Regions from separate parts of the Clostridium sp. TJA020 genome, predicted to be linked through region 2. Evidence: predicted binding sites of a transcription regulator. Region 2 holds the regulator's gene; the other holds the start of a gene.

Region 1 (15,836 bases), on a different contig from region 2:
ATTTAATAAATAATGGACCTGAAGAGACTATAACAGATTTTAAATGGAGAGATTTTATAAATTTAAATAATAGAGATTTAGTTTTTGAATTAGATAGTCTCTATAAAAAAACAATAAAAACAAGTGATTTTTCTTATTTAGATAATATAGAAAGAGATAAAATGTTGGATTTATATTTTAGTGTTGGAGAGAAAATAGAACAATGTAAATTTAAGTCTGCAATTAGGCAAATTTTTGCATATATAAAGGAAGAAAATAAAAAAAATAATCCAAAGGTTGAAAGTATTATAAATTTAGCGAATGTATTAGAGCCATTTTTACCAGAAACATCAAAAAAGATAAAAGATAATTTTGAAGTAAGTGGTGGAGAGTGGAATTTAATAAACGTAAGGAAAACATCTATTATAAAATCATATAAATCATTATTTGAATTAATAGATAGGAAAAATATTATAGATGAAATAAAAAAATTAAAAGAAAATAAAATATAAAAAAATCCTAGAATATCTAAAATAGGGGGACTAGATATTCTAGGAACCAATCAATTAAGATGGTTATAAGGGGTAAATAATAATGCTTTAACTACTTTACAATTAAATAATAACTTAGTAATATGTCAGTTTTGTGTCAAAATATATAATAAAATATTAAATGATAATTATTCTAAATAAATAATAATGAAAATATTAATAAAATTAGATTGTTATTTTGTCGAAATTCAATATTTTAATTGTTTTTCTATCATAGTCAATTATTTCTTCATTTTTCATTCTGATTAATTCTCTAGATAATGAAGGTCTTTGAACTCCGAAGGAGTTTGCTAGAGCTTGCTTTGTCATATTTAAGTTTATTATATTACTATTTTGTTTTTTTGATTCAATCAATAAAAATTCACAAATCATAGCTCTTAATGATTTTGATGACACTTGTTTTAATTTTTGACTTAATAATAGTGCCTTGTTAGATAATAGTGCTAAAAATGCTAATAATAATTTTTGGTTTTCTTGAAGTAAAGAAGTTATTTTCTTTTTATTTATATGAAGAATTAAACTATTATTTTTACTAACTACATCCATAGGATAAGTATTCTTGTTTCCAAATAATAAATTTTCACCAAACATATTAGAAGCTTCAAGGGTTGAAACAATTAAAACATTTCCATTTTCATCATTTTGTTGAATTTCAACTACACCAGATATTACTATGCTTAAATTATTGCAAATATCATTATTAAAAAATATAACTTCTTCTTTAGAGTATTTCTTTATTGATACTAAAGGGTCTGATATAATCGCTTCTATTTCTTCAAATTCAAAATCTTTGAACAACAATGATGATTTTATTATATTTATTAATTGCGTGTTTTTCATGTGTTTCAAATCCTTTCACTAATGTATATATTTTTTCAAAGTGCTTATATTGTATAATAATATATGTAATAAAATTTTAAAAGAGGGAGATTTGCTATTAATGGATAATAAATACAAAATATTTGATACACATGCACATTATGATTCTGAGGATTATGATGTAGATAGAGAAGAAATTTTAAATGAATTAAAAAATAATGGGGTTATTGGAATTTTAAACTGTGCTTCTTCATATGAAAGTATAGAAGTAACTTATAAGCTTACACAAACATATGATTTTATATATGGCGCATTAGGAATTCATCCTGAAAATGCTAATGAATTAACAGATAAAGTATTAAAAGAATTAAGAGATTTAATAAAGTCAAATGAAAAAATAGTTGCTGTTGGTGAAATTGGATTAGATTATTATTGGGAAGAAAATCCTCCAAAAGAAGTTCAACAAGATGTATTTAGAAAACAAATGAAACTTGCAGAAGAATTAAATTTACCTGTAATAATACATGATAGAGATGCACATAAAGACACATTATATATAATGAAAGAATTTCCAAAAGTTAAGGGTGTAGTTCATTGTTTTTCAGGAAGTGTAGAGTTTGCAAAAGAATGTATAAAATTAGGATATTACATAGGTTTTACTGGTGTTGTTACATTTAAAAATGCAAAAAAAATAGTAGAGGTTGCAAAAGAAATTCCAGTTAACAGAATGCTTGTAGAAACTGATGCTCCATTTATGGCTCCAGTACCAAATAGAGGAAAGAGAAACAGATCTGATTATATAAAAGAAGTTATAGAGAAAATAGCAGAAATAAGAAGCATGAATCCAGAAGAGTTAAATATTGAGCTTAATAACAATTTTTACAACTTGATTAATAAGGAAAAATAATGTAAACTTAAATGGAATTAATTTACAATTAATTCTCGGAGATACTTAAACAATATACCATGGACGCAGGGAACTCATTTAGTGCTAAATTATAATAAAAAAAATATATGCATAGCACTGCATTTTCAAGGTTTAGCGCTAGTAAGCAAGAGAGTGTAGATTTGACAAGGTACTAAAAACTAAGTATAATGCAAAAGACACTCTTGCCAAAGGAGGGAAATCAATGGTAGAAAAATTTAAAACTTTTATGAAGAAAAGTTTTTCTAACGGTCCGAAGGCAAAAATAGTGATATTAACTGCAGCTATTGCTGTAGTCATAGTAGCCACTACAGTTGCTACAATGAGAAAGACAGTTAAATTAAGTATTGACGGAAAAGAAGAAACATTTATCACATATAAAGGGACTGTTAAAGATGCGTTGCAAGATAAAGGAATAGGTTTATCAAATTATGATAAGGTGCAACCATCCTTAGAATCCAAAATTAAAGAAGGTCAGGAGATTGCAGTTGATAAAGCTGTGCCGATCAATATTAAGTTTGCAGATAAAGATGTTAAAATTTATTCAGCAGAAGACAATATTGAAGATGTTTTATTAACTAGTAATGATCAACTTAAAAAACAAGGAGTAGAATATGTAGATGGTATAGATGAAGTTAAACCAGAACTAAATACTCCAATTACAGAAAATATGGATGTTAGTATTGTTAAGGTAGAAAGCAAGAAGGTTACAGAACAAAAGGCAATACCTTATGATACAGTAACTAAGAGTGATGAAAGCCTTGAGAAAGGTAAGAAACGAATTGAAGCTGAAGGTAAAAACGGAAAGCAAGAGGTTACTTACGAAATAGTATATAAAGATGGAAAAGAAGCTTCAAAGAAAGAGGTAAGTAGTAAAGTTGTTGCAACTCCTGTTAATGCAGTGGTTGTACAAGGTACAAAGAATCCAGTTAATTATATACCAAATAGAGGTGATTCAGTACAATATAAGAAACACTTAGTTATGGAAGCAACAGCATATTCTGGTCATAGTACTACTGCAACTGGTGTTGCTCCTGTGTACAACCCTGGTGGAGTTAGTACAATAGCAGTAGACCCAAGAGTTATTCCTTTAGGAAGCTTAGTATATGTAGAAGGTTATGGATATGCTAGAGCGTCAGATACTGGTGGGGCTATAAAAGGAAATATAATAGATGTTTATTTAAATAGTTCATCAGAATGTAATCAATGGGGAAGAAAATATGGAGTAGATGTTTATATAGTATCTTATCCGGGTGAATAGTTTGATTTTAAAGAGATAACAGATTAGTTATCTCTTATTTTTTTGTATATAATAGTTATGTATTATTATTTGACATGATGTATATATATATGTAAATTATTTATATATGAGTGCTAAGAATAAATGATTAGCGAAAGGAAGTAAAGCTTGTGGATAAGAAAATTATAAAAGAAGTTATAGTAGTTGAAGGTAGAGATGATATAGATGCAGTAAAGAAAGCTGTAGATGCTGAACTTATTGCTGTTGGTGGATTCGGAATAAATAAAAGGGTTATAGATAGAATAAAAGAAGCTCAAAAAAGAAAGGGAGTTATAGTTTTAACTGATCCAGATTTTGCTGGAGAGAAGATACGTAACATAATTGCAAAGAGAGTAAAAGGAATAAAGCATGCATATATAGCTCAAGAGGATGGATTAAAAGATGGAGATATAGGTGTAGAAAACGCATGTCCAGATGTTATAATAAGAGCCTTAGAAGGTGCAAAGGTTACGCTAGAAGAAAAGCATAATGAATATGGTATGGAGGATATGTTTTATTTTAAACTTGCAGCTGATGAAAAGGCTAAGGATAGAAGAATGGCTTTAGGTAAAGAACTTGGAATAGGATATGGAAATGCTAAACAAATGCTATCTAGACTAAACAATTACGGAATAGACAAAGAAGAATTTGCAAAGGCTATGCAAAAAGTAGAAAAAGAAATAGGAGAAATTTAATATGGAAATAAAAGATTATAAAACTCAAGAACTTGTAAAAAAGTACAATTTTAAATTTTCGAAGAGCTTAGGACAAAACTTTCTTATAGATGACTCAGTTCTTACTGATATAGTTCAAGGCGCTGATGTTAATGATGAAGATTTAGTAATAGAAATAGGACCAGGGGTTGGAACTTTAACTGCTCAGCTTTTAAATAAAGCTAAAAAAGTTGTTTCAATAGAATTAGATAATGATTTAATTCCTATATTACAAGAAGAACTTGGAAGTCATCCAAATTTTTCATTAGTACATAAGGATGCTTTAAAGGTAGATTTCAATGAAATAATTGGAAATGAAAAAAGTGTAAAATTAGTTGCAAATCTTCCTTATTATGTAACTACTCCGATAATAGTAAATCTTTTAAAAGAAAAATATAATTTTAAAAGTTTAACTATAATGATACAAAAAGAAGTTGCAGAGAGAATAAATGCAGAACCAAACTGTAAAGAATATGGTTCATTATCATTATTAGTACAATATTACTGTAATACAAAAATAATAAGAAAAGTATCACCAAGTTCATTTATACCAAGACCTAAGGTTGATTCAATAGTAATAAGGTTAGATAGATTAGATAGTCCAAGAGTTGAAGTTAAAGATGAAAAACTTATGTTTGACATTATAAGAAATTCTTTTAATATGAGAAGAAAAACTTTATGGAACGGAGTAAAAAATATAGGTATAGATAAAGAAAAGCTACAAAAGGCATTTGATGATGCTGGAATAGATCCAAAGAGAAGAGGAGAAACTTTATCTTTAGAAGAATTTGCAAAGCTTAGTGATGAAATTTACAAATATAAGTAAATTTCGATTATCATAATAGGTACCTTACTGCATATACTATATTGAATAAATGTATGCGGAGGTAATGGGGAAATTGGCACATAGTAAATTATATAGAAATTTTATAATTCTACAAGAAGATGAAAGAAGTAAGAGTTCTTCAGATAAGGCACTGTCAGGATATGCAAAAATAGAATCAAAAGGGGATAAGTGCAAAATAACATTTTACACACAAAACTTAAAAAAAGAAGATGATTATACTATAGTACTTATTTGTTATAAAAAAGATTTAAAGCAAATAGTGGATATTGGTAAACTAAAGGTTAGTGATTCTGGAAAAGGTGAGGCGTGTATAGAATATAATTCTGATAATATAGCAGGATTAAATATGCATTATGATAAAATATCAGGAGCTGGTATATGTAAAAAGAAATCAGATGGATTAGATTTTACTATGTATGGATTTATGAGCGGAGAAAAGTTAGATGACAACTGGAAGAAATGCAAAGTAGTAAAATGTGATTATGATGGACTTAAACCTAAATCAAGAGAGTATATAAAAAGAGAGGTTATTGAACCAGAAGTTGAAGAAAAGCATACTGATATAAAAGAGAACTTAGATATAAATCAAAATAAAGAAGAAGTTGTTAAAGAAGAAGTAGAAAATATTAAAGCTGAACATAAAAACAATGAGGAAGAATTAACAAATAAGTTTGAAGATTATGAAAGAAGTATAGAGATAGAAAATGTAGATCCTTATGATTTTAAATTAAGAGGTGGCATTGGAGATTTCTTTGAAAACTTAGTTAAAGGTTTTGAGGAAGTTAAAGATGGATTCAAAGAATTAACTTATACTAAATGGTATAAGATACCTGTACATGATATAGAGGATATGTGTGATTCAAAAGATTATAATAAATATTCTATTTTATATTATCCTATGATTAATTATTATCCATATATCAGAAAATACGGTTATTTTATGATGGGATATAAATGTGATAAAAAAGGAAACTTAAAGTACTTAGTTTATGCTGTGCCAGGTAAAAAAGATAAGGATGAGCAACCTTATGGAGGAAAATCAGGATTTATTACATGGTGTAAGAGAAAAAGTAATGATGAATATGGCTTTTGGTTAATGTTCTATGATTATAAAAATTCAACAATTGTAGTTCCAGCTAAGTAATAAATTTGTAATATACAATAATTTGCAAGTAATATTTGAAAGTATTATAATTTAGATATAATTAGGAGAAGCTTAAGCTTCTCCTAATTAGTTATATAGGGTGTTTAGGAGGGAATATGAGACAAGTACTTTTTGAAATTTTAAATTTTAAGGTTTATAGTTATGGGTTTATGATTGCTATAGGTGTAATATTAGCATCAACATTTTTTATAAGAAAAGCAAAAAGGTATGGATATGATGAAGATAAGTTATTAAATTTAATAATTGTAACAGTTATATCAGGTATATTAGGAGGAAAGTTATTATTTATAATTACTGAATTTAAGGACATAATAAATAATCCGTCAATTCTATTTAATTTTGGTAATGGATTTGTAATATATGGAGCTATAATATGTGGTGCACTAGGACTATATTTATATTGTAGAAAAAATAGATTTGATTCTATACAATTATTAGATTTTGTTGTTCCTTTTGTTGCTTTAGCACAGGGGTTTGGAAGAATAGGATGTTTTTTGGCTGGATGTTGCTATGGAAGAGAAACAACACTTCCAATTGGAGTAGTGTTTCCAAGTGGGTCTTTAGCACCTAGTGGAATACCTTTAATACCAACTCAATTATTTAGTTCCGTATTTGATTTTTTATTAGCAGGTTTTTTGATATGGTATAGCAGAAAAGAAAGAATCAAAGGTAGGATACTTGCTGTATATATTATAATTTATAGTATTGGAAGATTTTTTATAGAATTTTTTAGAAATGATCCAAGAGGAAATATATTAATGTTTTCAACATCGCAATTTATAGCTATATTTACTCTTGTATTAGGAGTTATAATTTACAATTTAGATAAATTTAAAAGGAGAGAAAATAAGTGAATAGACGGGTAATATCAAAATTAGCAATGCTTTGCATTATGGTTGTTATTGGAACAACTATGGTTGGATGTACACCTGTAAATAATGTTTTAGTAAAGCTTGGATTTAGAAACAATGATTTTGATTATATGAAGACTAATAAGGTTGATGAAATAGTCATAGAGAATAGTCGTGATACTGGTTTTAGATTTGAAGTTACGGATCCGAAGGCAATAGAGGAAATATACAAAACATTATCAGCAGGAAACCCAGAGCCGGAAAAAAGTTCATTAGATCCTGATTACATATTTGAGATTCATACAGGAGACAAAGTTAAAAAGTATTATTATGTAGTAGGTGTTAATGAAAGTAGGAGAGGAAACTTTTATGATTCAAATAATGCCTATAAGGTACCAAGAGATTTGGATCAGACAATAATTAATAATTTATCATTTATAAGAAGACCTAGAGATTTTAATTCAATATATTATGGTACAATAATGAAAGTAATGGAAATGAATAAAGGTGCATTAGGTGATGGTAATCACAAAGTTGGAATTAATATACTAAGTGATTTAGATTGTGTTAAATATTTATTTTCAACAGATTTACAAAAATTCCAAAAGGATTTACAAAAAGTAATACCGGGGGCTGAAATAATAAATAATAACAACCAAAATGACTTTAATGTAGTTGTAACTGTTCAAAACATGGGATATAGCACAGATGTGTTTAGAACATTAATAACTGTAGATAATAAGATTGATAAGACTTACCAAAAATATTATGTTGTAGGACATTATGAATTTAAAAAATGGGAAATTACAGTCGGAAGCGATGGTAAAAAGCCTGATAATTGGAGTCAAACAAATAAATAAGGGAGGATTTACATATGAATAATGCTCAAAAAGCTACAATGAATCCATTTGGTAAAAAGCCAAAGTATGGAAAAATAAAAAATGTAATAGGGATAATAAGTGGAAAAGGTGGAGTAGGAAAATCTACTGTAACAGGAATAACCGCAACTATGCTTAGAAAAAAAGGTTATAAAGTTGGAGTCTTAGATGCAGATATAACAGGACCATCAATGCCAAGATTTTTTGGTATAAATAATGAAAGAGCGCAAATAATATCATTAGATGAACAAAATATAAAGTTCATTCCAGCTACAACTAAGAGTGGAATAAAGGTTATGTCAATGAATCTTTTAACAGAAGTTGAAGATGATCCTGTTATATGGAGAGGTCCTGTAATAACTGGAGTTTTAAATCAAATGTATTTTGATACAGAGTGGGGAGAGTTAGATTATCTTCTAATTGATATGCCACCTGGAACAGGAGATATAGCGCTTACAGTTATGAAGGAGTTCAATGTTAAGGAACTAATAATAGTTTCTACACCACAGGATATGGTATCAATGATTGTTAAAAAGGTTGTAAAAATGGCTGAGAAAGTAGGCACACCTATTAAGGGTGTAGTTGAAAATATGGCTTATATAACTTGTGATAGCTGTGACAAAAAGCTAAGAGTATTTAGTAAAAAGTCAGCAGAAGAGCATGCAGAATACCTTGGTTTACCACTTTTAGGGGAACTTCCAATAAATCTAGAACTTACAGAAGCTCTAGAAGAAGGAAGAGCTGAGGAGTATGTATTAGATAATGCTCTATATTCATTAATATTTGAAGGCTTATATTAATACATACTCTCTATGTATGAGAGGAGTAATTTAATATGAAAGCTAATGTTGATAAGGATACTTGTATTGGATGTGGATTATGTCCATCAATATGTCCAGAAGTATTTGATATGGATGATGACGGAAAGGCTGTTGCAATTTCACCTGACGTTCCACAAGAAAATGAAGATGGAGCTAAAGAAGCAGCGGAAAATTGTCCAGTAAATGCAATTAGTGTAGAGTAATAAAAATAGCAAGCTTATATAAGCTTGCTATTTTTATTAAAAGAAGTCATTCATAAGAGGATTTATTATATAATTAGAAAAGTTATGATTACTTGGTGAAGATGAGTTATCAAAAGATACAGATATATAATCTCCAATAGATGCACCAGCTATTTCGCATAAAGGGCGTGAAATCAAGGTGCCATTTTCTAATTCTATAAATGCCTCTAAATTATTTATATCTAATATTTTACCTCGCATAACACTACCTCCTTTTTATTATTAGTGTTAGCGTATTTATTAATATATATACAAAAAGGATACTAAGTTAATAGTATCCTTAATAAATATCATTATATACAATTTTGAACACATCTAATGCTTCTTCAATTTTAGATTTAAGCAAAGATTTTTTTCTTAAGTATTCTTTCTTTCCTTCATTTGTTAAAGAATATATTTTTCTGAATTTCTTTTTAGGATCATCCCATTTCCAAACTACAAGACCGTCTTTTTCTAATGCTTTTAGAATTGGATATATTCCACCTGTACTAGGAATCCATTTTCCTCGTGTACGCTCTCCAATTGAATGTGAGATATAACTACCTGTGGCTGGTGTAGAATTCAATATATGAAGAACATAAATGGATAATAAACCTTTTGTAAAAACTTGACCCACAGCATCTTTTTCTTTTTTTACTTTTTTAAGTTCCATCATATTTCTTTTATATTCTTCATAGAGTCTTTTTTCCTCAGCCTTTATATCCATTGAGTCAGAAAAATTTAAATTACTCATAATTATACCTCTTGGACTACAACTCCTAGTAAACCAGGACCAGTATGAACTCCAAGAGAAGGTCCTATTGTAGCTGGCGCGATAGATTCTATATTATCAAGTTTTGAGATAGCATCATATAAAGCATTAAATTCTTCATCAGATGAACCACCACATAGAACCCAAACTTTGCTTTTACCCTTTTCAAGGTGTTCTTTTGCTATTTTTACTAATTTGTTCATAGATTGCTTTCTACCACGAACTTTAGCAAATGTATAATAAACACCTTCATCATTAACTGATATTATAGGTTTTAAATTTAAGATTTCTCCGATAGTACCTGCTACTTTTCCTATTCTTCCACCTTTTTTTAAGTATTCTAATGTGTTTATAGTAAAGTATCCATGAGTTTTCTTACGAAGTTTTGGAAGTTCCTCAATTATTTCTTCAAAAGTTTTACCTTCTTTAACTAATTGAGCGGCATTTAATACTAATGCACCTTCAGCCATACTAAGAATTTTAGTATCAAAAACATAAGATGTTAATTTAGGGTGATCTTCAAGTGCTAATCTTATAGCATTACCTGTACCTGAAAGCCCACTTGAGATTGTAACTGCAATTACATGAGTGTAACCTTCTTCTTCTAATTTATTAAGAATATTTTCTATTCTAGAAGCACTTGGTAAAGAAGTTGTAGGAATTTCTTTTTCTAATGATTCATAAACCTCTTTTGGACTTATATCTATTTTATCTTCAAATTCTCCATTAGAATATATTATTCTAAATGGTGCAAACTCTATGTTATTTTCTTTTAATTGTTCTGTAGTTAAATCTGATCCACTATCAGTTAAAATGGCAATTTTTTGCATATAAATACCTCCTATTAAAATGATTAAAGCAAGTAAACTTTATCACTACTGATAATATAAACTATATCATTACTGATATAGTTTAGCAATATAAAAGAAATTATTATTAAAATAATTTCTTTTATAAAAAAATTAGTAAGAAATAGAAGAATCTGAATCTACTATATTCCATATTGTATTACCAGGAGATAAGCTAATTTCATTACCTTCTATATCAAAAAGCATAGTATCACTTGTCTCTGAATCTTTAGACCATAATATATTTATAACTTTACCATTAGAAAATAAATAACCTTCACCATCATTAATTAAATTTATATTTAAATGAGAATTATCTGTTTGAAGAGTGATGTCGGCTTTTTGAACTATTATGTTATTGAATGTTAAGGGTTTATTAGTTATAGCATCAATTGCAATTTTACCATCCATATATTTAGTATAAGAACCATTTTCGAAAACATATTTAGTTTCATAAACGTTATTTGGTTTTACAGTTATATTTGAGCTTGTTTTTAAATTATCTTTATTAAAATAGCTAGAATCAAATTTTAAATAAGATTTTGCAGTTAAGTTATATTTCTTATCTTTTATGGCAGTTAATATTTTTTCACTTGATGTATAAAGATTATGTGGTGCTTTTCTAGAATTATCCCTATAATAATATTTTCCATTTTTCATTTCATTTAAACTCATTAAAGAATCATCATTTTCAACTTGTGATAAAGCTTCCTTTGAACCACCACAATGAGCAATAGGTAATGAATATTCTTTTGATAGTGTTAAAAAATAAGGGCGTATACTTCTTATAGGTCCTATTTTTTCTGAAGTTTTACTATGATATAAGGCAATAAATCTAGGAATTCCACCTTCTGCTGAGGTTTCATAGACAATATCTGCAAAGGAGAGTCCACTTTGAGGCCTTGAAGCTTTAGAATTTTCAACAACTGCCATATAAGGAACTTTATTTTGAGGATCTTCTGATGATTCTACACCTGTAAAGGGATAATAAAATTTTTTAGTTTGTTCTATATTATTTGAAGATGTAGTTTTTGATTCATCTAAAATTTCACTTTGATTATTTGATGAATTTTTTTGTTCTTCAACTTTACAAGACATTACAGAAGTAAATGTAAAAATTGTAAATAATGAAATTAATAAAAATTTTCTCATATTTATCTCCTTTTTTTATTTAATGATACTTAATATATATAATGTTTTATAGAAAATGATTACTTTAATTTAAAAAAATATTTTTCTTAATAAAAATAAAAAAATAAAATAAAAAAGAGAGATAATTAGACTTAATATAAGCAAAGAATAAGCAAGGATAAAATATCAAATAAATTTAAAATAAAAGCTGATTGCACTAGAATATCTTTTGAAGTATAATAAGACAGTACTAAAATTGGTACTATATATTGTGTTATGGGGGTCGTTTAGATGCTATATGTTGTAAAAAGGGACGGTAGAGAGGTTGAGTTCAATTCAGAGAAGATAGTTAATGCTATAAAGAAAGCAGCTGAAGATATAGGTGTAAACCTAAAAGCGAGCAAAACGTTAGATATCGTTCAAAAAGTTATTGAGTATATAGAGGTGTCTGGGGAAAATAGAATATCTGTAGAGCAAGTTCAAAATCTTGTTGAAAAAGCTTTAAAGAATTCAAACTTAGATAATGTTGTTATTGCATATCAAAATTATAGAAGAGAGAGAACTAAGGTTAGAGAAATAAAATCAGACCTTATGAGAGCTATAAGTAAAATAGGTGTTGAAACAGATAGAGATAATGCTAATGTTGGTAATAATTTTAGTTCTAAATTATTAAGAATAGCATCAGAATCAAATAAATGGCATAACTTAGCAAATATGCCAAAGTATTTATCAAAAGCACATGAAATTGGAGATCTTTATTATCATGACTTAGATAGTTATAACTTAACTACTAACTGTCTACACATTCCAACTAAAGAGATATTAGAGAATGGATTTAATACAGGATATGGAACTATAAATGCACCAAGAAGAATAGAAACGGCAGCAGAATTATCATGTATATTATTACAATCAACTCAAAATGATATGTTTGGTGGTCAATCACATCCTGACTTTGATAATGATATGTCTATATTTGTTAAACCAACTAGAGAAGAAATAATATCTGAGTTTAAAGAACTTGGATTACCTCAGGAAAAAATAGAGGAACTAGCAGAAAAAAAATTAAAAAATAGAATACATCAAGCAATGCAAGGGGTAGTTTATAATTTAAACACAATGCATTCAAGAGCTGGTTCACAAGTACCATTTAGTTCAATAAATATAGGAATACCAGAATCAAGAGATGCAGCTTTAATTTGTGAAATATTCTTATTAGAGTATGAAAAAGGTTTAGGAAAAGGTGAGCAACCAATATTCCCTAACATAATTTTTAGAGTTAAAGAAGGCGTAAATAGGGAATCAAATGATCCTTATTTCTATTTATATGAGTTAGCTTGTAGAGTTGCGGCTAAAAGAATGAATCCTACATTTATGAATATAGATGCAGATTTTAATAAAAAATATTATGATATGGGTATTACTCCAGCTACTATGGGATGTAGAACTTATCTTATGAGTAATGTAAATGGAGAGCCTGGTGTTAAGGGAAGAGGTAATATAGCTCCTACAACTATAAATTTACCTAGAATAGGAATACAAGCTCAAGGTAATATAGATAGATTCTTTAAAATATTTGATGAAAGATTAAATTTAGCTAAAGAATCATTACTTCATAGATATGAAGTATTAAAGCATTTAAAAGTTAAAGATTTACCTTTTGTAGCAGGTCAAAATTTAATGAAAGGTTCAGAAGGTTTATTACCAGATGATTCAATAGAACCAATATTAAAACAAGGAACTTGGGGAATTGGATTTATAGGTCTTGCAGAAACATTAACTGCATTAGTAGGAAAGCATCATGGTGAAGATGAAGATGCTAGACAACTTGGTATTAAAATTATTGAACATTTAAGATCATTCTGTGATAGAACAGCAGAAGAAACAAAACTTAACTGGAGTGCTTATGCAACACCAGCTGAAGGTTTATCAGGAAAATTCATTAAACAAGACCAAAAGGCGTTTGGAATTATTAAAGGTGTAACTGATAAAGAATATTATACAAATAGTTTCCATGTTCCAGTTAATTATGCAATATCTTTAAAGGATAAGATAGATATAGAAGCACCTTATCATAAACTATGTAATGGCGGACATATAAGTTATTTAGAAGTTGATGATTGTCCATCAGGTGAAACTATAATGTCTATATTAGATTATGCATATAAGAAAACTAATATAAGTTACCTAGGAATTAACTTCCATATAAGATATTGTAAAGATTGTGGAACATACTTACACAATCACGAGCAAAAATGTACTAATTGTGGAAGTGTAGATATACAAGGAATTTCTAGAGTAACAGGATACTTAAGTTTAGATGAAAGATTTGGACCTGGAAAGTATCATGAAAGACAGGATAGAGTTACTCATACAGGAACAGGGGTTAATCACTATCAAGATTGTTAATTAAAAATAGATTAAGGCTGCTACAATAGTAATTGTAGTAGCCTTTTTAGCAAATAATATTTAAGAAAGTATTATAAAGATATTAATAAAATTAATTAAGTAATAAATATTTTTGATTATATTGATAGTAATTATTGGAATGATATAATTAATAGATAAGAGGAGTGAACTTATGAGCAAAAATATAAGACTTGCAGGAATAGCTTATGAAAGCCTAGTAAATGGACCTGGAATACGAAGAGTTTTCTTTGCACAAGGATGTAGACATAATTGTGAAGGGTGTTTTAATCCTGATACTCATGATTTTAATGGTGGAGAAGAAAAAAACATGGATGAACTTATAGAAGATGTTTTAGAAAACCCTATGATTAAAGGAGTGACATTTAGTGGAGGCGATCCTTTAGAACAAGCTGATAAATTTGCATATATGGCAAAAAAGTTTAAAAATAATGGTTTAAATATTTGGTCATTTACTGGATATAAATTTGAACATATTTTAAATAAGATGAATGAAAAAAAAGAATTAAAAGATTTTATAACTAATATAGATGTTTTAGTAGATGGAAAATTTGATCAAAATAAAAAAGAGGATGGAATTAGATTTAGAGGATCAACTAATCAAAGAATAATAGATGTTCCTAAAAGTTTAGCTCAAGGTAAAATTATTTTATTAGAAGAATATATGAAATAATAAGAATATGGAGGGGTATTATATGAATATAACTGTAAGTAATGTTAAAGAGAACTTTGATGGAAGAATAATTCCTTTATTTGAAGGTAATTTAGACATTAAGGATAATAAGTTAAAAGAAATTTTATCTAATTTAAATAGTAAAGATAAGTTTAAAGGAAAATCTGGAGAAACTTACATATTAACAAACGAGAACAATGGAAATATTGAAGATACAATTTTAATAGGTCTTGGAAATGAAGAAGATATAAATTTAGAAACTATTAAAGAAAATATATCAAAAGCCTATAAAAAGATGAAAGAGCTTAAAAATGTATCTATAGCTTTTAATATGATTAATACAAATAAACTTGATGCTTTAGAAATTATAAAAGCTATTACATTATCATTAATGCTTTCAGATTATGAATTTATAAAATATAAAAAAGATAAAGAAAATAGAGAAGTGTCTGTATCAATTATTGGTGTTGAAGAAGCATTAATAAATGAAGCTAATGAATTTGTTAAAGAAGGAATAGATATAGCAGATGGAGTTAAAATAGCTAGAGAATTAGTAAATGAACCAGCAAATGAAATGTATCCAGAAACACTAGCTGATGCAGCAACTATACTTGGAAATAAATTTGGTTTTGAAGTTGAAGTTTTTGATAAAGAAAAAATTGAAGAATTTGGAATGGAAGCTTTTATGTCTGTTGCAAAAGGTTCAGCTAGAGAACCAAAGCTTATTGTTATGAGGTATTTTGGAGATAAACACAATAAAAAAGATATTTTAGGACTTGTTGGTAAAGGATTAACTTTTGATACAGGTGGATATTCATTAAAACCAACTAATGGAATGGAAACAATGAAATCAGATATGGGTGGAGCAGCTGCTGTAATAGGTGCTATATCAGTTATTGCAAAAAGAAATCTTGCTATGAATGTTATAGGAGCAGT
Region 2 (15,836 bases):
TATTTGAGAAATTAGGTTTGTGTAGAAAAAAACTTCATTATGTTGGAGGAAATGATGCATTACCACCACCTCTTAGCAAAGAAGAAGAAGAAGATTTAGTTAATAAATTAAGTGATGGAGATGAAGGAATAAGAAGTATATTAATAGAAAGAAATTTAAGATTAGTTGTATATATAGCAAGAAAGTTCGAAAATACAGGAGTATATGTAGAAGATTTAATTTCAGTTGGAACTATAGGATTAATAAAAGCAGTAAATACATTTAAACCAGATAAAAAAATAAAGCTTGCAACTTATGCATCAAGATGTATTGAAAATGAAATACTTATGTATTTAAGAAGAAATAATAAAATAAAAGCTGAAATTTCATTTTATGAACCTCTTAATATAGATTGGGATGGAAATGAATTATTATTATCTGATATATTAGGAACTGATAATGATATTGTATATAATTTAATAGAAGATGAAGTAGATAAGCAGTTATTGTTTATTGCTCTTAAAAATTTAAATGAGAGAGAAAAAGAAATTGTTAGATTAAGATTTGGTTTAAATGGTAATAACGAAAAAACACAAAAAGAGGTAGCTGATATACTTGGAATATCACAATCATATATATCAAGATTAGAAAAAAAGATAATAAGTAGATTAAAAAAAGAAATAAGTAAAATGGTTTAGGTTGTCTTTAGTATAAAAGTTACTCCTTACGGAAATACTTTCTACTGTGATGAAATTACTTCCAAAGGAGTTGATGACTTTGATCATTAATAAAGTAGAGATATGTGGAGTAAACACTGCAAAACTTCCTATACTTAAAGAAAAGGAAAAAAGAGAACTTTTATTAAAAATGCAGTCTGGTGATAATAGTGCTAGAGAAACTTTTATAAAAGGTAATTTAAGACTTGTATTAAGTGTTATTCAAAGGTTTAATAATAGAGGCGAAAATGTTGATGATTTATTTCAAGTTGGATGTATAGGGCTTATGAAAGCTATAGATAATTTTGATTTATCTCAAAATGTTAAGTTTTCAACTTATGCTGTACCTATGATAATTGGTGAAATAAGAAGATATCTAAGAGATAACAATTCAATAAGAGTTAGCAGGTCATTAAGAGATATAGCATATAAGGCACTATTAGTTAGAGATAGACTTGTAAAAGATAACAATAGAGAGCCAAATGTTTCTCAAATTGCTAAAGAACTTGAAATTCCAAGAGAAGAAGTTGTTTTTGCATTAGATGCAATACAAGATCCAGTTTCTTTATTTGAACCTATTTATCATGATGGTGGAGATGCTATATATGTTATGGATCAAATTAGCGACTCTAAAAATACTGATGATAGTTGGCTTGAAAATATATCCATAAATGAGGCAATGAAAAAGTTAACTGATAGAGAGAAATTAATATTAAATCTTAGATTTTTTAAAGGTAGAACACAAATGGAGGTTGCAGATGAGATAGGAATATCTCAAGCTCAAGTATCTAGACTAGAAAAGACAGCACTTAAACACATGAGGAAGTATGTTTAAAAAAGAACTCTTATGAGAGTTCTTTTTTCATGTAAATATAATAATTTATAAAATAATGAATATAAATTTAACATATGGGGGTGTTATATATGGAGGAAAATTTACATTCAATAAATTCTATGAAAAGTATGGAAGTTATAGATATAAATTCTGGAAGAAAATTAGGATTTATTGTAGATATAAAATTAGATTGTGAGAATGATAAAGTTGAGTCATTAATTATTCCAGGAGAAAACAAAGGGTGGTTTTCGAAAGGAGAGGAAATAGAAATACCATGGGAAAATATAGAGAAGATTGGGTTAGATGTGATATTAGTTTCTATGGATAATTCAAATATTTTAGGGCGAGATGATAATATTTACAGATAGTATCTAGCCATAAAAGAGAAAAATATGTATAATAACGATATAGAATAAGTCAATTACTGTACAGAAAGGTGGGAATTATCTATGAAATGCCCTTTTTGTTCTTTTCAAGAAAGTAAAGTAGTCGATTCAAGATCAACAGATGATAATACTACAATTAGAAGAAGAAGAGAATGTTTAAATTGCAATAAAAGATATACAACTTATGAAAAAGTAGAGGATATTCCAATTTTAGTTATAAAAAAAGATTTAACTAGAGAAAACTTTAATAAGGAAAAAATAGTAAACGGATTGATAATAGCCTGTCAAAAAAGACCTATTTCACGCAAGCAAATAGAAGATATTGCAGAAGATATTGAAAAGACTATATCAAATAAAATGATGACAGAAGTTCAATCAAATTACATAGGAGAAATGGTTATGGAAAGGCTAAAAAAGATAGATGAAGTGTCTTATGTTAGATTTGCTTCTGTTTATAGGCAGTTTAAAGATATTAATACCTTTATGGAAGAAATAAATAGATTAATGAGATAAGGAATTGGCATATTAGTTCTAAAATAGAATTAGTATGCTTTTTTACGTTAAAGATAGGTAAAAAATATATTATTAAATAGATAATAAATTTAGTAAATGTTAAAATAATATTAAAAGAGTTGGAGGGGAAAAATGAAAAATTTAAATTTAGATAATATTTGTAAAAAAGATGATTTTTTAGTTATTGATAATGAAAAAAGTTCAGTTGTATTTTCAACTGCTGAAAAAAATAAAAGTTTTAATAGAAATACTTTAGAAGGAATAGATACATTAAATAATTTAAAGAAAGATTTCAATGTAGATAAAATAGTATATTTAAATCAAATTCATTCAGATGAAGTTTTAATTTATAATGGTGAAGAAAATTTTAATGAAAATAGCGGTGATGGTATAATTACAAATTTAAAAAATGTCTTAATTGGAGTATTTACTGCTGATTGTGTACCTGTAATTATTGTAAATGAGGAGTACGGAGTTATAGGTGCAGTCCACAGTGGATGGAAAGGAACTATTAAGTCTATAACAAAAGTTTGTTTAGATAAAATGACTGAAGTTTATGGCGTTAACCATAAAAATACTACAGTTTATATAGGCCCTCATATAAGAAAATGCTGTTATGAAATATCAGAAGATTTAAAAGAAAGATTTATAGAAGAGAAAGATATAGATAAAGATATATTATTTGATGGAAGAAATTTAAACTTAGAAGCTTGTATAGAAAAAGATGCAAAAGATTGTGGGGTTAACGATGAAAATATAAAAAGTATACCTCTTTGTACTTATTGTGAAAAAGATATAAAATTACATTCATATAGGAAATCTGATGGATCTTACGGAAGACTATTTACATTTGTAATATTAAAATAGAGGTGATTAAGTTGTCAAAAGAAAAAATATTAATTGTAGATGATGAAGAACATATATTAGAACTTTTAAAATTCAATATAGAAAATGCGGGATATCAAGTTATTTGGGCAAATAATGGATTAGATGCACTTAATATCGCTAAAAATGAAAAGCCTCATTTAATATTATTAGATTTAATGTTACCTGGAATGGATGGATTTGATGTATGTAAAGAAATAAAAAGAAATAATGATACATGTAATATTTCTATAATAATGCTTACTGCAAAAGGAGAAGAACTAGATAAAATATTAGGCTTAGAACTTGGAGCTGATGATTATATAACAAAACCATTTTCTATAAGGGAACTTTTGGCAAGAGTTAAGGCTGTTTTAAGAAGAAGTGCTCCTTTAGAATCAAATAAAAAAGAAGATATTTATGATAATGGAAGATTAAAAATAGATTTTGAAAGACATGAAGTAACTATAAATAATAAAAAGATAGATATGACATTAAAAGAATTTGAATTATTAGAAATATTAATAAGAAATAAAGGCAAAATTTTAAAGAGAGAAATTTTATTAGATAAAATATGGGGATATGAATATATTGGAGAGACAAGAACAGTAGATGTGCATATTAGATATTTAAGAAAAAAAATAGAAGAAGATGATAAAAACCCTAAGCTTATAGAAACTATAAGAGGGGTTGGATATAGATTTAACGGGTAATATTTATGAAGAAAAAAATAATAACTTCTGTAATAATAACAGTAGTTTTTGCCTTAGTTATAATAACATCTTCATTTATGGCTCTTTACAGTATACAGGAAATAGAAAATTCTAAAAGCATGTTAAAAGAATATAACTCTATAATTTCTGAATTAGATATAGAAAATGCTAGTAAATTAGGTTTATTTAAAATAAATGGGAAAACAATAGAATTAACTATAATTGATAAAGATGGGAATATAAAATTTAATTCATCAGGAAATGAAGGTAACATAAGTTATGATTCAATAATAAAAGAAGCTGAAAATAAAGGTGTAGGTTATTTAGATAAATATAATGAAAATAAAAAAATAAATATGATTTATTGTGGAACTAAGCTTTCTAATGGAGATACAATAATAAGTGGAGTTGAAGAGCCTACAACAAATATATTTCAAGTTAAAAATACTAAATATTATATTATAACTTTAATAATTGTTTTATTATTATCTATAGCTTTAGCTCTTAAGTTAGTTAGAATAATTGTAGATCCAATAAAACATTTAGAAAGTGTTACTTGGAAAATAGCTCATGGAAATTTACAAACAAGGGTAAATGTAGTCTCAAATGATGAATTAGGACAACTAGGTAAAACATTTAATAATATGGCAGATCAGCTTCAAAGTAAAATAAATGAAGTTGTTGATAAACAAAATAGACTTGAGTCCATATTAAAATCTATGCAAAGTGGAGTTATAGCTGTAGACAATGAAGATAGAATAATAACTATAAATCCTTATGCTCAAAAGATATTTGGAATAAATGTAGATGTTACAGGAAAATATTTAAATGATTGTATAGAAGATAAAAGAATAAAAGAAATTTTAAATAATGAAACTGTTGATGAAACACAAGTTAAAATAAAAAAACCATTTAGAAGATTTTTGAAAATAAAGAAAGCTATAGTTATAAATGGATATAAAAAAATTGGTAGAGTTATTGCAATTCAAGATATAACAGAAATGAAAAGACTTGAAAATATAAGAAGTCAGTTTGTAGCTAATGTATCTCATGAATTAAAAACTCCATTAACATCAATAAAAGGTTTTGCTGAGACATTAAGATATGTTGAAGATGAAGAAACTAAAATTAAATTTTTAGATATAATAGATAAAGAGACAGAAAGGCTTACTAGACTTATTAGTGATATTTTAGTTCTTTCTGATTTAGAAAATAATCCAGTAGAAGAATTAGAAGAAATTTTTCCAGATGGAATAATAACAGATGCAATAAATATATTAAGTGAACATGCAAGAAAAAAGAATATATATATAAATTTTGAATCTGATAATAATGATTTTATTTTAGGTCAGAAAGATAAGTTTCTTCAAATAGTTATAAACATAATAGAAAATTCTATAAAATATTCAAATAATAATACTAAAATTAATGTAAAAAGTTTTTCAGATAAAGAATATTATTATTTTAAGGTGAAAGATAATGGTATAGGAATACCAAAAGAAGACCTTCCTAGAATATTTGAACGTTTTTACAGAGTTGATAAAGCAAGAAAAAGTGGGGGTACTGGACTTGGTCTTGCAATAGTTAAACATATTGTAAAAACTTTTGGAGGAGAGATAAGTGTTGATTCTGAAGTTTCAAAGGGAACAGAATTTACATTTAAAATAAAACATATATAAATAAAAAAGACGAACTTTTAAAAATAAAAGTTCGTCTTTTTTATTTAATTGTTAAACTCATTTAACACTAATATAAAACAACTTAACTTTAGTATAATAATACCTTAACTTTCAAAAGATATTATTAATATATAGTTAAATTATAAAAATAAATGAGTAAAGAGATTTTTAAGGAGGTTATATTTTATGAGAAAGAAAAATTTAAAAATGTTAGTAGCCACATTAGCAGTAGTTATTACAGGAGGATTATTTGTTGGTTGTGGAAGTACAGAAAATGGTAGCTCTATAACAATAAGTGGATCATCAGCACTTTTGCCTCTTATGGAACAATCAATAGAAAAATTTAATGAAATAAAACCTGGAAATACTATAAATGCACAAGCAGGAGGTTCAGGAACAGGACTTACTCAAGTTTTAGAAGGTTCTGTTAATATAGGAAACTCAGATGTTTACGCAGAAGATAAGCTTACAAAGGAACAAGCAAGTCAATTAGTAGATCATAAAGTTGTAGCACAAGGTTTTGGTGTTGTTGTTAATAAAAATTCTGGAATAGAAAATTTAACAAAGAAACAAATACAAGATATTTTTTCAGGGAAGATTAAGAATTGGAAAGAGGTTGGAGGAAAGGATTTAGAAATATTAGTAGTTCACAGGCCTACATCATCAGGAACAAGAGCAACATTTACAAAGAAGATATTAGATGGAAATAAAAAATTAGAAAATGATTCAATAGGAGCTACACAAGATAGTAATGGTGCTGTATTAAATGCTATGAAACAAAATAATGGAGCAATAAGCTATGTAGCACTATCATATATGAATAATGAAGAAGCAAAAAATGCATTAAATTTAATTAAAATAGATGGAAAAGAAGCAACTGCTGAAAATATTAAATCTGGAAATTATGATTTCTGGTCATGGGGACACATGTATACAAAAGGTGAAGCTAATGGACTTACAAAGGAATTTATAGATTTTGTAGGAAGTAGTGAAAATAGTGAAAGTATAAATAATTTAGGATTAATTCCAGGAAATGAAATAAAGGAAAAATAATAAGCAATAAAGATAGGAATGAGGTATATGAAGAAGAGGAGTTTCAAAGAAAGGCTATTAAATGAATATTTAGGGAAAGGATTTTCAAGTTTTTGTGGAATATTAATAATTTTAATAACAGTATCAATAATATTATTTATAGGATTAAAAGGAATAAAGACATTCACTAAAGGTGAGTATAGTTTAATTGAATTTTTATTTACGAATAACTGGAATCCTTCAGGTAGCCCTAAAACTTTTGGAGCTTTTGCATTCATATTAGGATCTACACTAGTATCCTTAGGAGCTGTTATATTAAGTGCTCCAATTGCAGTTGCATTAGGGATTTTTGTTAATGTAATTTCTAAAGATTTTGGAGAAAAACTAATAAAGCCAACTTTAGAAATATTAGTAGGAATTCCATCAGTAGTTTATGGTTGGGTAGGAGTTTCAGTTTTAGTTCCATTTATAAAAGATAAGTTTGGAGGGATTGGCTTTTCACTTTTAGCAGGAATAATAGTTTTATCCCTTATGATTTTACCAACTATAGCAACTTTATCTATTGATGCTATAAAAGGAATACCTAAAGAACATATAGAGGCATCTTATGGACTTGGAGCAACAAGATGGCAAACTATAAAAAATGTAATAACTCCAGGAGCAAAATCAGGAATACTTACTGGAGTAGTTCTTGGTATTGCAAGAGCTTTTGGAGAAGCTTTAGCAGTTCAGATGGTAATAGGAAATACAATAAAAATGCCAAATAGTCTAATATCACCATCTTCAACATTAACTAGTATATTAACAATGGATATGTCAAATACTGTATCTGGTTCTGCTTGGAATGATGCTTTATGGACTTTAGCATTAATTCTTTTAGTAATATCATTTATATTTATACTTGTAATTAGGCAAATAGAAAAGAAGGGAGTTAACTAAAGTGGATGCAAAAAAAATAGATAAAGTAGCAACTATAATATTTTATATAATAGCAATATTTATAGTAACGTTACTTGGAGCTTTTATAGCTTATATCTTTTATAAAGGAATAGGTATGCTTACTCCATCATTTTTATTTGGTAATCCCAAAATGACAAGTGTTGGTGGAGGTATTGGGCCACAAATATTTAATTCATTATATATGTTAGTAATAGCATTGATAATTACAGTACCAATAGGAATTGGTGCAGGTATATACTTAGCAGAATATGCTAAAGAAGGCGTTGTTTTAAAAATAATTAGATTATCCCTTGAAACTATGTCTTCATTACCTTCAATTGTAATAGGTATGTTTGGACTTTTAGTTTTTGTTAATTTATCAGGATTTGGATATTCATTAATAGCTGGAGCTTTATCAGTTAGCATATTAAATATTCCATCTATGACTAGAATATCAGAAAATGCAATAAGACATGCATCAAAAAAAGTAAAAGAAGCATCATTAGGACTTGGTGCAACTAAATGGCAAACTATAATGAGAGTGACTCTTCCAACTGCAATGAGGGATATACTTACTGGAATTATATTATCATCAGGAAGAATTTTTGGAGAGGCAGCAGCATTCTTATATACAGCAGGTTTAAGTTCAGGAATACTTAATTTCAACAATGTAAGTTTACTTGGAAAAACATCAGCATTTTCGCTTTTTAGACCAGCAGAAACTTTAGCAGTTCATATATGGAAATTAAATTCTGAAGGAATTGTTCCAGATGCATCAGCTATAGCAAATGGAACAGCAGCTGTGCTTATAATAATTATATTAATCTTTAACTTATTAGCAAAATTAATTGGAAACAGAATGTTAAAATCATATAGTGGCAAATAGTAGGAGGAAGTATGAGTATAATAGAAACTAAAAATCTAAATCTTTATTATGGAACTAATAAAGCTCTTAAAAATATAAATATGAAATTTAATAAAAATGAAGTTACAGCACTTATAGGTCCATCTGGTTGTGGTAAATCAACGTTTTTAAGAACTATAAATAGAATGAATGATCTTATAGATTCAGTTAAAATAGAAGGTGAAGTTTTATTTGAAGGAGAAAATATTTTTAGTGATTATGATGTAATTGATCTTAGAAAAAGAATTGGTATGGTCTTTCAAAAGCCTAATCCATTTCCTATGTCAATATATGACAATGTTGCCTATGGACCAAGAATACATGGAATAAAAGATAAAAAGAGATTAGATGAAATTGTTGAAAAAAGTCTTAAGGGTGCTGCACTTTGGGATGAAACAAAAGATAGACTTAAAAAGAGTGCAATGGGGTTGTCAGGAGGACAACAACAAAGACTTTGTATAGCAAGAACACTTGCTGTATCACCTGAAGTAATTCTTATGGATGAGCCAACATCAGCATTAGATCCAATTTCAACTAATAAAGTAGAAGATTTAATTGAAGAATTAAAAAAAGAATATACAGTTATAATAGTTACTCATAATATGCAACAAGCTGGAAGAATAGCAGATAAGACAGCTTTCTTTTTAAATGGTGAAGTTATAGAATATGGAAAAACAGAAGATATATTTTATAAGCCAAAAGATAAAAGAACAGAAGATTATATTACAGGTAGATTTGGTTAATAATGTTTAAGGAGTGAGCATATGAGAAGAGAGTCACAAAATCAAAGAATTGATGAAATAAATGAAAAATTGTATATAATGACTAATATAGTAAAAGAACAAATAAAATGTAGTATGCAAGCATTAAAGCTAAAAGATGAAAAATTAGCTGAAAATATAATAAAAAATGATGATAAAGTAGATAATCTTCAAAAAGTAATTGAAGAAGAATGTATAAAATTTATAGCAACAGAACAGCTTGTTGCTAAAGATTTAAGAAGAGTATTTACTGCATCTAAAATAGTAACTGACTTAGAAAGAATGGCGGACCATGCTATTGATATATGCAAAATTGTAAAGTATGTAAAAGGAACATTACATCCAATTGAAATAAAAGATCTTTTAATTATGGAAGAAAAAATTCAAAATATGATAACATTAGCTAGCAAAGCATATAGTGAAAGGGATATAGAATTAGCATATTCAATATGTAAGTTAGATGATGAAATAGACAATTTATATAAACAAACATTTAAATATACACTATTGTGTATAAAGAATGATGAAAATAGTATAGAAGAGGGAACAAGATTATTATTTGTAGCTAAATATTTAGAAAGAATAGGTGATCATGTTACAAATATTTGTGAATGGATAATTTTTAGTAAAACAGGAGAATATGTAGATTTAAATATATAAATAAAAACCACACAAAGTATTTAGTGTGGTTTTTAATTGCATAAAATTAATTAAATTAATTTTGAATTTATAAAAATTTCCTTTTTGACGAGTTTTGTTGACTAACTACATATATTAATGTAATATAACAAAAGATACACTAGTTTATAAAAAAGGGGAGTGAAAATATGAAGAACTTAATAAAAAGTGTACTTCCTGATAGTATTGCAGAAGAGGTTGGAATAGAGGCAGGCGATTTTCTTATTTCAATTAATAATAAAGAAATAGAAGACATTATTGATTATAGATTTTTAGCTGTTGATGAAGAGTTAACTATACAAATTGAGAAATCTTATGGTGAAGTTTGGGATATAGAAATAGAAAAAGATTATGGTGAAGATATAGGTCTTGAATTTCAAGGTGGTATAATGGATAAAGCAAAAAGTTGCAGTAATAAATGTATTTTTTGCTTTATAGATCAGCTTCCTAAAGGAATGAGAAATACTCTTTATTTTAAAGATGATGATTCAAGATTATCATTTTTACAAGGTAATTTTGTAACATTAACAAATATGAAAGAGGCTGATATAGATAGGATAATTAGATACAAAATAAGTCCTATAAACATATCTGTTCATACAACAAATCCAGAGCTTAGAGTAAAAATGCTTAACAATAGATTTGCAGGACAAATATATGATAGAATGAAAAGGCTTAAAGAAGCAGATATTTATATGCATGCTCAAATTGTATGTGTTCCAGGTATTAATGATGGAGAAGAACTTAAAAGAACTATAAATGATCTTTATAATTTGTACCCACAAGTTAATAATGTGGCAGTTGTGCCAATTGGAATAACAAAATTTAGGGAAAACTTAGCTCGTGTAAATACATTTACTGAACAAACTTCAAAAGAAACAATAGAAATGGTTAATGAACTTCAAGAAAAGTTTATGAAAGAAGTATCAGAACCTTTTGTAAGATTATCAGATGAATTTTATTTAGTAGCAAAACAAGATGTTCCAGAGGAAGAATTTTATAATGGTTTTGAACAGTTAGAAGATGGAGTTGGAAGTGTTCGTTATTATAGAGAAGCTATAAAAAGAGATTTGGAATTTTTAGATACAAATAAAAAAGGAAATTATACTGTAGTAACAGGTGCATTAGCTTATGATGAAATAAAAAATGCTATGGATAGTATAATGAAAAAAAATGATAATATAAAAATAAATGTTAAAAAGATAGTTAATAACTTTTTTGGAGAAACTATTACTGTTGCAGGACTTTTAACTGGTACAGATATAATAGAGCAGTTAAAGGATGAAATAGATACACCATATCTTATAATGGCAGATAATATGTTTAGAAGAGGTTATGAATTAGCTCCAGAGGAACTTATAATGTTAGATGACACAACAATCGATATGTTAGAAGAGGCTTTAAATGTTAAAGTTTTAGTTTGTGATTACTCAGGAGATGGTTTTATAGATTTAATAAATAATTATAACGAGGAGGAATAGGAATATGGCAAAACCTATTGTTGCAATGGTTGGAAGACCAAATGTAGGAAAGTCTACATTATTTAATAGATTAGCAGGAAAGAGAATATCAATAGTCCAAGATACACCAGGGGTTACAAGGGATAGGGTTTATGCAGAAGCAGAATGGCTTAACTATAAATTTACTATGATAGATACAGGTGGTATAGAACCAGAAAGAGATGACATTATAGTAAAACAAATGAGAAGACAAGCAAATATAGCTATAGAAACTGCTGATGTAATAGTATTTATAGTAGATGGTAAAGAAGGCTTAACAGCAGCAGATAGAGAAGTTGCAACTATGCTTAGAAAAAGCAAAAAGCCTGTAGTTTTAGTTGTTAACAAAATAGATTCATTAAAAGAAGAAGATAATGCTTGGGAATTCTATAATTTAGGTATAGGAGATCCTGTAACAATATCAGCAGCTCAAGGTTTAGGCCTTGGAGATATGTTAGATGAAGTAGTTAAGCATTTTGATGCTTTAAATACAGAAGAAGAGGAAGATGAATACATAAGAATAGCTATGATTGGTAAACCAAATGTAGGTAAATCATCTCTTATAAATAAGCTTTTAGGAGAAGAAAGAGTTATAGTATCTAATGTTCCAGGAACAACAAGAGATGCTATTGATTCATATTTAGAAACTGATCAAGGTAAATTTATTCTTATAGATACAGCTGGACTTAGAAGAAAAAGTAAAGTAAAAGAAGAAATAGAAAAATATAGTGTTGTAAGAACTTATGCAGCTATCGAAAGAGCAGATGTATGTATATTAATGATAGATGCAGAAGAAGGAATTACAGAACAAGATGAAAAGATTGTAGGATATGCTCATGAATTAAATAAGGCTATAATGGTTGTAGTTAATAAGTGGGATCTTATAGAAAAAGATGATAAAACCCTTGATAAATATAAGAAAGAATTACAAGGAAAACTTAAGTTTTTAAGTTATGCACCTTATCTTTTCATATCAGCACTTACAGGACAAAGAACACAAAAAGTTTTAGCAATGGCTAGAATGTGCTACGATAACTATTCAAAAAGAATATCAACAGGTATATTAAATGATGTAATAAGTAAGGCTGTTCTTATGAAAGAACCGCCAATAGTAGGACTTAAAAGAATGAAAATCTACTATGCAACTCAAGTAGCAAGTAGACCACCTAAGTTTATATTCTTTGTTAATGATAAAAATGCAACACATTTTTCATATGAGAGATATTTAGAAAATCAACTTAGACAAAGTTTTGATTTTGAAGGAACTGGTATAGAAGTAGAATATAGAGAAAGGAAAATGTAGTTATGAGTAAAGTAACATTTATTGGCGGCGGGAGTTTTGGTACAGCTTTAGCAATTCAACTTGCCAAAAAAAATAATTGTGTAAATATATTTGATAGAGATATTGAAGTTTGTAATGATATTAATATAAGAAAAAGAAATAGTAAATATTTAAAAGAACTTGAAATTCCAGAAAATATAAAGGCATATAACAATTTAGATAAGGCAATACATGATGCAGAATATATAGTTTTAGCTGTTCCATCGCACGTTATAAGAGATGTTACTAGATTATTAAAAGGTAAGATAAGTGAAGATACTATAATAATTTCTATTGCAAAGGGAATTGAACAAGGCACAAATAAAAGATTATCAGAAGTTATAAGTGAGGAAATTCCAGAAAATCCAGTAGTTATTTTATCAGGACCAAGTCACGCTGAAGAAGTTGCTATCGAAATTCCAACAACTTTAGTTTCTACATCAACTAACATGAAATATGCAGAAAAAGTTCAAGAGTTATTTATGACACCAAATCTTAGAATATATACAAATGAAGATATAATAGGTGTTGAAATTGGAGGTGCAGTAAAAAATATTATTGCACTTGCAGCTGGTGTTGGTGATGGAGTTGGATATGGAGATAATACAAAGGCAGCGCTTATGACAAGAGGAATGAAAGAAATTTCAAGAGTTGGAATAGCACTTGGAGGTAAGGAAGAAACATTTTTTGGACTTACAGGAATGGGAGATTTAATAGTTACATGTACATCAATGCATTCAAGAAATAGAAAAGCTGGAATTTTAATAGGTAAAGGGTTTTCATTAGATGATGCTTTAAAAGAAGTAGGAATGATAGTTGAAGGTGTAAAAGCGTGTAAGGCATTCCATGAATTAAATAGCAAAATAGGAGTTAGTATGCCTATAACAGATGGACTTTATGATGTATTATTTAATGAAAAGTGTCCAAAAGAAGTTGTAAGAGAATTAATGCTTAGAGAAAAAAAGAATGAAACCCATTAAAAAGCAACCTTTTTAGGTTGCTTTTTTATTTATAAAATTATAAGAAAAATATTTTATAAAATAGTATATAAATTTTAAATTTAGAATATATATATACTGTTACAGATAGTTAGGAGGGGATTTCTTGGACAACTTTAAAATTTATAAAGATATATCAGAAAGAACCCAAGGAGACATATATGTAGGAGTTGTTGGACCAGTTAGAACTGGTAAGTCAACTTTTATAAAAAAGTTTATGGATCTTATGGTAATACCAAAGATAGAAAATGAATTTAAAAAAGAAAGAGCTAAAGATGAATTGCCACAAAGTGGATCAGGAAAAATGATACACACTACTGAACCAAAATTTGTACCTAATGAGGCTATTGAAATAAGTCTTGATGAGGAGATAAAATTCAAAGTTAGAATGGTAGATTGTGTAGGTTATATAGTAAAAGAAGCTTTAGGTTATATTGAGGGCGAAAACTTAAAGATGGTAAATACACCTTGGTATGATTATGAAATTCCATTTGAAGATGCAGCTGAAATTGGAACAAGAAAAGTTATAACAGATCATTCAACTATAGGATTAGTTATAACAACAGATGGAAGTATAACTGGTCTTAATAGAGAAGATTATGTTGAGGCAGAAGAAAGAGTTATATATGAATTAAAGGCAATTAATAAGCCGTTTGTAGTAGTACTTAACAGCTCAAGAGGAGAGTCTAAAGAAACAGAAGAAATTAGAAAAGAAATGGAAGAAAAATATGATGTAGAAGTTCAAATTATGGATATTGCTAACATGAATGAAGAAGATGTAGAAAAATTATTTAAAAATGTATTAAAAGAGTTTCCAGTAAAAGAAGTAAATATTGATATGCCAGAATGGCTTGAAAATTTAGAGCCTGAACATTGGCTTAAAAAAGATTTCTTTAACATAATAAGAAGTATGAGCAAAAACATATCAAAAATAAGAGATATAAAAATGTCTCTTGAAACTTTATGTGATGAAGAATTTTTAGGAGAAACTTTAGTAAAAGAAATAGATTTAGGTGTTGGAACAGCAAATGTTTCAATGAAACCTAAAGAAGGAATTTTCTATAAAGTTTTAAGTGAAGTGTGTGAATTAGATGTGTCATCAGAAAATGATTTATTATCAATAATAAAAGAATTAAATGTGGCAAAAAAAGAGTATGATAAAGTAAAAGATGCATTAAAAGATGTTAATGAAACAGGATATGGACTTGTTGCACCTCAACTTAAAGAAATGAAATTTGAAGAGCCAGAAATAGTTAAACATGGTTCACAATATGGAGTTAAATTAAAAGCTAGTGCACCTTCATTACATTTTATTAAGGCTGATATTCAAACAGAAATTAGTCCTATAATGGGATCAGAAAAAGAATCTGAGGATTTAGTAAAATCTTTATTAGAGCAGTTTGAAAATGATCCAGCAACATTGTGGCAAAGTAATATGTTTGGAAAATCATTAGAAGTATTAGTTAAAGAGGGGCTTCAAAACAAACTATATAAAATGCCTGAAGATGTTCAAGTGAAAATTCAAAAAACCCTTCAAAAAATAATAAATGAAGGCAATGGAGGATTAATCTGTATAATCCTATAAAAATATACGGTTAGTATAAAAATTTGAATACTAACCGTTTAATTATATTATCATATTAAATTAAATTGGAATAATATATATTGAGATATTTAATATAATAAAAAGGCATGGTGAGGTAACATGATTGAAAAATATAAAACTTATAAAAAGGTTGGCTCTATAAAGAAAGAAATTGCACAAGGCATAGGGTTTGAGTTTTATGGAAATGTCTATGCTTCACCAGGTGTATTAAAACACATAAAAAAGAAACACGGAAAGCAACTTACTAGAAATATAAAAGATAATTTAACGATAATTATTGAAAGAATAATAAGCAATCCAGATTTTATTGGAATGAATAAGAAAAGAAAAGAATCGGGAGCTTTAGAATTAGTAAAAAAAATAGATGCTTATATTATGCTTATATTGGAAGTAGATTTAGATAATAATTATAT

The links. Region 2 encodes NrdR, which represses ribonucleotide reductase genes. Its sites were predicted from a motif close to CACNANATNTNGTG; they were not measured.
Region 1: a site for NrdR is predicted at 12,061-12,074, ahead of AC4FQ1_RS09085 (anaerobic ribonucleoside triphosphate reductase). Genes of this name have one in related genera too.

Annotation. Positions count from the first base shown of each region.
Region 1 is NZ_JBZEFC010000005.1:46,409-62,244, reverse strand. Features, by position in the region: gene AC4FQ1_RS09160 (methionine--tRNA ligase) at 1-491, shown strand, start outside; gene AC4FQ1_RS09155 (Crp/Fnr family transcriptional regulator) at 696-1,370, opposite strand; gene AC4FQ1_RS09150 (TatD family hydrolase) at 1,471-2,256, shown strand; gene AC4FQ1_RS09145 (resuscitation-promoting factor) at 2,480-3,535, shown strand; gene rnmV (ribonuclease M5) at 3,697-4,248, shown strand; gene rsmA (16S rRNA (adenine(1518)-N(6)/adenine(1519)-N(6))-dimethyltransferase RsmA) at 4,250-5,092, shown strand; gene AC4FQ1_RS09130 (DUF7922 domain-containing protein) at 5,166-6,257, shown strand; gene AC4FQ1_RS09125 (prolipoprotein diacylglyceryl transferase) at 6,374-7,132, shown strand; gene AC4FQ1_RS09120 (YhfM domain-containing protein) at 7,129-7,989, shown strand; partial or broken gene AC4FQ1_RS09115 (Mrp/NBP35 family ATP-binding protein) at 8,055-8,807, shown strand; gene AC4FQ1_RS09110 (ferredoxin) at 8,843-9,031, shown strand; gene AC4FQ1_RS09105 (hypothetical protein) at 9,068-9,271, opposite strand; gene AC4FQ1_RS09100 (PadR family transcriptional regulator) at 9,351-9,803, opposite strand; gene AC4FQ1_RS09095 (DegV family protein) at 9,806-10,651, opposite strand; gene AC4FQ1_RS09090 (DUF3048 domain-containing protein) at 10,784-11,821, opposite strand; gene AC4FQ1_RS09085 (anaerobic ribonucleoside triphosphate reductase) at 12,092-14,209, shown strand; gene nrdG (anaerobic ribonucleoside-triphosphate reductase activating protein) at 14,382-14,900, shown strand; gene AC4FQ1_RS09075 (leucyl aminopeptidase) at 14,923-15,836, shown strand, end outside.
Region 2 is NZ_JBZEFC010000001.1:102,250-118,085, forward strand. Features, by position in the region: gene sigE (RNA polymerase sporulation sigma factor SigE) at 1-677, shown strand, start outside; gene sigG (RNA polymerase sporulation sigma factor SigG) at 757-1,530, shown strand; gene AC4FQ1_RS00535 (YlmC/YmxH family sporulation protein) at 1,620-1,898, shown strand; gene nrdR (transcriptional regulator NrdR) at 1,980-2,429, shown strand; gene pgeF (peptidoglycan editing factor PgeF) at 2,562-3,296, shown strand; gene AC4FQ1_RS00550 (response regulator) at 3,308-4,006, shown strand; gene AC4FQ1_RS00555 (HAMP domain-containing sensor histidine kinase) at 4,012-5,685, shown strand; gene AC4FQ1_RS00560 (phosphate ABC transporter substrate-binding protein) at 5,872-6,738, shown strand; gene pstC (phosphate ABC transporter permease subunit PstC) at 6,766-7,656, shown strand; gene pstA (phosphate ABC transporter permease PstA) at 7,658-8,542, shown strand; gene pstB (phosphate ABC transporter ATP-binding protein PstB) at 8,554-9,303, shown strand; gene phoU (phosphate signaling complex protein PhoU) at 9,325-9,981, shown strand; gene AC4FQ1_RS00585 (DUF512 domain-containing protein) at 10,149-11,480, shown strand; gene der (ribosome biogenesis GTPase Der) at 11,485-12,801, shown strand; gene AC4FQ1_RS00595 (NAD(P)H-dependent glycerol-3-phosphate dehydrogenase) at 12,804-13,799, shown strand; gene spoIVA (stage IV sporulation protein A) at 13,924-15,402, shown strand; gene AC4FQ1_RS00605 (PBECR3 domain-containing polyvalent protein) at 15,523-15,836, shown strand, end outside.